2 regions of the Streptomyces sp. NPDC090022 genome follow, and region 1 is predicted to be linked to the other one. Evidence: riboswitches for the same ligand, from Rfam matches in the RefSeq annotation. Region 1 holds a riboswitch; the other holds the start of a gene.
What was found. Region 1 has a riboswitch for thiamine pyrophosphate ahead of thiO (glycine oxidase ThiO). Riboswitches for the same ligand answer to the same signal wherever they lie in the genome.

Region 1 (3,199 bases):
GCGGGTTGCGGATCCCCAGCCCCGATCCGATCGGCGAACCCAGCGGCATGATCGCCGCGCACCCCACGTCCTCCAGCTTCCGCGCGAGGACCGGGTCGTCGTTCGTGTACGGCAGCACCGTGAAGCCCTCGTCCACCAGGATCTCGGCGGCGTCCAGCAGCTCCACGCCGTCGGGCAGCAGCGTCCGCTCGTCGGCCACCACCTCCAGCTTGATCCACGACGTGCCCAGCGCCTCCCGCGCCAGCCGCGCGGTCAGTACCGCCTCGCCGGCCGTGAAGCAGCCCGCGGTGTTCGGCAGCACCTGGATGCCGAGGCGGTCCAGGACCGACAGCACCGAGCCCTGGACCGTCGGGTCCAGCCGCCGCATCGCCACCGTCGTCAGTTCCGTGCCGGAGGCCACCAGCGCCCGTTCCAGCACGTCCAGGCTCGGCGCCCCGCCCGTACCCATGATCAGCCGGGAGGAGAAGGTCCGGTCGCCGAGCCGGAGGATGTCGTCAGCCATGTCCGCTCAGCCTCCCTGGACCGCGGTGAGGATCTCGACGCGGTCGCCCTCGCCGACAGGCGTCGCGGGCCACTGGCCGCGCGGCACCACTGTTTCGTTCAGTGCCGCCGCCACCCCGGACGGGGCGGTGGTCAGCGTCGCGACGACCGTGGCCAGGGTCGTGCCGGGGGCGATCTCGCGGGGTTCGCCGTTCACGGAGATGGTCATACGAAGGACTCCTCGCGGGCGGCGGAGGCGGGGGCGGCGGCGGGCGCGGCGGCGGGGGCGGCGAACCGCCGGGGGGAGAAGGGGCGGGCCACGTCCGGCAGTTCACCGGTGGCCAGCACCTCGGCCATGACGTCACCGGTCAGCGGGGTCAGCAGCACCCCGTTGCGGTAGTGGCCGGTCGCCAGGTGCAGGCCCGGCAGTTCGGTCGGGCCGAGCAGCGGCGCGTTGTCGGGGGAGCCCGGGCGCAGCCCCGCCCGGGTCTCGGTGAGCGGGAGTTCGGTGATGCCGGGCACCAGCTCGTGGGCGTCGCGCAGGAGTTCGTACACCCCGCCCGCCGTGACCGTGGTGTCCCAGCCCAGCTCCTCGCTGGTGGCGCCGACGACCAGCTCGCCGTTCTCGCGCGGCACCAGGTAGACGTGGCTGCCGCGGACGACGGCCCGTACCGTCCGGGACAGGAACGGCGCGTACGCGGGGGGCACCGCCAGCCGCAGGACCTGGCCCTTGACCGGCCGGACCGGCGGCACGGCCTGCGGCGGTACGCCGGCCAGCCGGCCGCTGAGGCTGCCCGCGGCCAGGACCACCTGGCCCGCGCGCAGCCGCGTACCGTCGTCGAGCTCCGCGCCCGAGGCCCGGTCGGCGGTGACGGTCAGCCGCGCGGCGCTCGCCCGGTGGACGCTCACCCCGGACCGCTCGCAGGCGGCGAGCAGTGCCGCCGCCAGCCGGCGCGGATCGACCTGGTGGTCGCCGTCGACGCGCAGCCCGCCGCGGACGCCCGGTGCCAGCATCGGCTCCAGGCGGCGGCACTCGCGGCCGGTCAGCCACTGCGAGTCCAGCCCGCAGCGCCGTTGCAGCGCGTGCAGTTCGCGCAGGTGGAGGCGGTCGTCGGCGTCGAGGGCGACGGCGAGGGTGCCGCAGGCGCGGTAGCCGATGTCCAGGCCGCCGCTGGCCTCGGCGAGTTCGGCGGTGAACTCCGGATAGCGCTCGGCGGAGGCGACGTTGAGGCCCAGCAGGGTCTCCTCGCCGTAGTGCAGCTCGGTGACGGCGGCCAGCATGCCCGCGGCGACGCGGGCGGCGCCGCCGCCGGGTGCCGGGTCGGCGAGCGCGGTGCGCAGGCCCCGCCGCGCGGCCCGCCAGGCCGTGACCAGGCCGATGATCCCGCCCCCGATGACGAGGACGTCGTATCCGGCCGCTCGCGGTGCTCCGGCCGTCCCGGCTGTCGTGTCCGGTCCGCCCGTTCTGTCCGTGGATGCGTGCATGGGTGTCCAGCCCCTCCCTTCGCCGGCATGACCCGGATCAGGTTCGTACGGTCGGAGGCCGTCCAGCCTCCCTCTCAGCCCGGTGCGTCCGGGCTCCCGCGATAGGTACGGTGGCCAGCCTAACCCCGGCGCCGGAGCCCGGGTAAGGCTGCCTCCCGGTCTCTCCCTGCTCCGCTATTCCTGACGGTTCGTCAGATGATTAGGCTGGGCGGCGTGAGCGAGCAGACGTACAAGAGCCAATACGCAGAGCCGGCGCCGGCGCCGGCGCCGGCCGTCGTCATCGTCGGCGCCGGCATGGCGGGCGTGCAGACCGCGGTCGCCCTGCGGGAAGCGGGCTTCACCGGTCCCGTCACCCTGCTGGGCGCCGAGCCCCACCAGCCCTACGACCGCCCCCCGCTGTCCAAGGCGGTCCTGCTCGGCAAGGCCGAGGACTCCGCCTTCGACGTCGACTTCGAGGGCCTCGGCATCGAGCTGCGGCTCGGCGTCGAGGTCACCGGGCTGCGGGCCGCCGACCACGTCCTGGACACCCCGGCGGGCCCCGTCCCGTACGGCGTCCTGGTGCTGGCCACCGGCGCGGAGCCGCTGACGCTGCCGGGCACCGAGGGGGTCGCGGGCGTCCACCTGCTGCGGACCCTGGACGACGCCGAGCGGCTGCGTCCGGTGCTCGCGGCGGCGCCGGACGTCGTGGTCGTCGGGGCCGGCTGGATCGGCGCCGAGTTCACCACCGCCGCCCGGGAGGCCGGCTGCGCGGTGACCGTGGTCGAGGCCGCCGGCCGGGTGCTCGCCGGCGCCCTGCCGGAGGAGGTCGCCGCCCCGATGGCCGACTGGTACGCGCAGGCGGGGGCCCGGCTGGAGACCGGAGCCAGGGTCGCCGGCGTCGAGCCCGGGCGGGTGCTGCTGGCCGACGGGCGGGAGCTGCCCGCCGGGGCGGTGGTCGTCGGCATCGGGGCCCGGCCGGCCACCGGCTGGCTGGCGGGCACGGGCGTGGAGCTCGGTCCGGACGGCGCGGTCACCGCCGACGCGGGCCTGCGGACCTCGCTGCCCGACGTGTACGCCGTGGGGGACTGCGCGTCGTTCCCCTCCGCCCGGTACGGCACGCGGCTGCTGGTGCACCACTGGGACAACGCGCTCCAGGGGCCGCGGACGGTCGCGGCGAACATCGTGGCCGCCGCGGCCGCACCCGCCGCACCCGCCGCACCCGCCACACCGGTCGCACCCGCCACACCGGTCGCAC
Region 2 (3,199 bases), on a different contig from region 1:
GAGGCGGACGCCCACCGTCTCGTCCAGCAGACCGCCGCGGCCGAGCAGGGCGAGGAAGGCGGAGCCCACCACCACGGTCGGCAGGACGAAGGGAACGGTCACCACGGCCCGCAGCACCTGCTTGCCGGGGAACTCGAAGCGCGCGAAGACGTAGGCGCCGGGAAGCGCGATCAGCAGGGTGAGCGCGGTGGAGACGAACGCCTGCCAGGTGGTGAACCACAGCACGTCGGCGATGTCGGGGCGGCCCAGCACCTCGCCGAAGCGGCCGAACTGCCATCCGGCATCGGTCCTGAGGCCCCGCCCGACGATGGCCGCCACGGGGTAGGCGAAGAAGAGCGCGAAGAAGGCGAGGGGCAGCGCCAGCAGGGCGAGCCGGACGAGCGTCGCCCGGGTCCCCTCGCCCGGTGCCGCGCCGGGACGCGGCGCGGCGCCCCCAGGCGCCGCGCCCGTTCTCCCGCCCTTGCCGCCGCCTACTTCACGACGGTCGAGGTCCATGCCTTGACCCACTGCTCACGGTTCTTGGCGATCGCTTCCGGAGTGACGGTCTCCGGCTTGTCGATGACCACACCGTGCCGGGTGAACAGCTCCGGCAGCGCGGCGTCCGTCGTCACGGGGTTGACGAACATCTGCAGCGGCATGTCCTCCTGGAACTTCTTGCTGATCAGGAAGTCCACGAGCGCCTTGCCGCCCTCTTCGTTCCTGCCGCCCTTGAGCAGCCCCGCGAACTCGATCTGGCGGAAGCAGGTGCCGGTGGCGACGCCCGTCGGGGCCTCGGCCGGCCGGGGCTCGCCGTACAGCACCTCGACCGGCGGGCTGGAGGCGTAGGAGACGACCAGCGGACGGTCGCCCTTGGCCTTCTTGCCGCCGGCGGAGCCGGAGAAGCGCTCGTTGTAGGCCTGCTCCCAGCCGTCGACGACCTCGACACCGTTGGCCTTCAGCTTGGCCCAGTAGTCCTTCCAGCCCTCCTCCCCGTACTTGCCGACGGAGGCGAGCAGGAAGCCGAGGCCGGGCGAGGAGGTCGCCGCGTTCTCGGTGACCAGCAGGTTCTTGTACTCGGGCTTGATCAGGTCGTCGAGGGTCTGCGGCGGGACGAGCTTCTTCTCGGCGAAGTACGCCTTGTCGTAGTTGACGCAGATGTCGCCGGAGTCGACGGGGGTGACCCGGTGCTCCTTGTCGAGCACGTACTCGGGCTTCACCCGGTCCAGGCCCTTGGCCTCGTACGGCGTGAAGATGCCGTTGTCGAGGGCGCGGCTGAGCAGGGTGTTGTCCACGCCGAAGAAGACGTCGCCGCGCGGCGAGCCCTTGGTGAGGATCTCCTGGTTGAGCGCGGCGCCCGCGTCACCGGACTTCAGCACCTTGACGGTGTAGCCGCTCTGCTGCTCGAACTCCTTGAGGACCGTGTCGGTCACGTTGAAGGAGTCGTGCGAGACGAGCGTGACGGTCCTGGACTTCGGCGAGCCGCTCGTGGCCGTGCCCTTGTCCTTGTCCTTGGCGTCCCCGCCGCCGCACGCGGCGAGCGTGCTGACGCCCAGGGCCGCGGCGAGCGCGGCGCCCGCCATTCTCTTGGTGGTGCTCACTGGTGTATTCCTCCTGGGATGTCCAGGAGAAGACGCGGCCCTGCCCGGCGTCGGTGGAGCGGTCGCCGGGCAGGGCGCAACAGCATGAGTGGTGACCGAACTTCCTACCCCGAATGACCGGGGCGAGGTTCAGAGGGTCTGCGGATGACGGTTCCCGCACTCTCAGCGCTGTGGCGCTCCCCTGTCGGAATATGAAATTGGTTCGGCCACAGGGTACCCCGTGGCCGAATCCCGCCGGAGGGAGCCGGAAGCTAGCGCTCCGAGGCGGCCAGCTGGCCGCAGGCGCCGTCGATCTCCTGGCCGCGGGTGTCCCGTACGGTCACGGGCACGCCGTGCCGGGCGATGGCCTCCACGAAGGCCCGCTCGTCCTCGGGCCGCGAGGCGGTCCACTTCGAGCCCGGCGTGGGGTTCAGCGGGATCAGGTTGACGTGGACACGCTTGCCTTTGAGCAGCTTGCCCAGCAGGTCGCCGCGCCAGGCCTGGTCGTTGATGTCGCGGATCAGGGCGTACTCGATGGAGATCCGGCGGCCGGACTTCTCGGCGTACTCCCAGGCCGCGTCGAGAACCTCGCGGACCTTCCAGCGGGTGTTCACCGGGACCAGGGTGTCGCGCAGCTCGTCGTCCGGGGCGTGCAGCGAGACCGCGAGGCGGCACTTGAATCCCTCGTCGGCGAAGCGCAGCATCGCCGGGACCAGACCGACGGTGGAGACCGTGATGCCGCGCTGGGAGAGGCCCAGACCGTCGGGCTCGGGGTCGGTCAGGCGGCGGATGGCGCCGACGACCCGCTTGTAGTTGGCCAGCGGCTCGCCCATGCCCATGAAGACGATGTTGGACAGCCGCGCGGGTCCGCCGGGGACCTCGCCGTCGCGCAGGGCCCGCATGCCGTCGACGATCTGGTGCACGATCTCGGCGGTGGACAGGTTGCGGTCCAGGCCGGCCTGGCCGGTGGCGCAGAACGGGCAGTTCATGCCGCAGCCGGCCTGCGAGGAGATGCACATGGTGACCCGGTCGGGGTAACGCATCAGGACCGACTCGACGAGCGTGCCGTCGTGCAGCTTCCACAGGGTCTTGCGGGTGGTGTCGTCGTCGCAGGAGATGTGCCGTACGACCGACATCAGGTCGGGCAGCAGCTCCTGCTGGAGCTTCTCGCGCGAGCCGGCCGGGATGTCGGTCCACTCGGCCGGGTCGTGCGCGTACCGCGCGAAGTAGTGCTGGGAGAGCTGCTTGGCCCGGAACGGCTTCTCCCCGATCGCGGCGACCGCCTCCCGGCGCTCGGCGGGGGTGAGGTCGGCCAGGTGCCGCGGGGGCTTCTTGGCTCCGCGAGGGGCGACGAAGGTGAGCTCTCCCGGTGCGGGGCGGGCCATGGCAGGTACTCCTCGTAAGACGAAAGGCGCGCCGCAGAAGCAGCGCGCCCTTCCAGGGTAACGGCTGGGACCCGCACGGGTCCCTGATCAGCCTGCGACCATGATCAACTGGTGCCGACGAAGGCCGCCAGCAGCAGCCACACCACCGGTGCCGTCGGCAGCAGGGAGTCCAGGCGGTCCATGATGCCCCCGTGACCCGGGAGCAGGGTGCCCATGTCCTTGATGCCCAGGTCCCGCTTGATCATCGACTCGCCGAGG

Region 2: it holds a riboswitch for thiamine pyrophosphate, as region 1 does, so the genes downstream of both, ACIPXB_RS28625 (thiamine ABC transporter substrate binding subunit) here and thiO (glycine oxidase ThiO) in region 1, are expected to answer to the same signal.

Annotation. Positions count from the first base shown of each region.
Region 1 covers NZ_JBIVFN010000004.1:334,192-337,390, reverse strand. The annotation lists gene ACIPXB_RS11940 (thiazole synthase) at 1-502, opposite strand, end outside; gene thiS (sulfur carrier protein ThiS) at 509-709, opposite strand; gene thiO (glycine oxidase ThiO) at 706-1,965, opposite strand; TPP riboswitch at 1,963-2,075, opposite strand; gene ACIPXB_RS11925 (NAD(P)/FAD-dependent oxidoreductase) at 2,260-3,199, shown strand, end outside.
Region 2 covers NZ_JBIVFN010000021.1:88,367-91,565, forward strand. The annotation lists gene ACIPXB_RS28620 (ABC transporter permease) at 1-363, opposite strand, end outside; gene ACIPXB_RS28625 (thiamine ABC transporter substrate binding subunit) at 471-1,577, opposite strand; TPP riboswitch at 1,661-1,770, opposite strand; gene rlmN (23S rRNA (adenine(2503)-C(2))-methyltransferase RlmN) at 1,829-2,941, opposite strand; gene ACIPXB_RS28635 (phosphatidate cytidylyltransferase) at 3,046-3,199, opposite strand, start outside.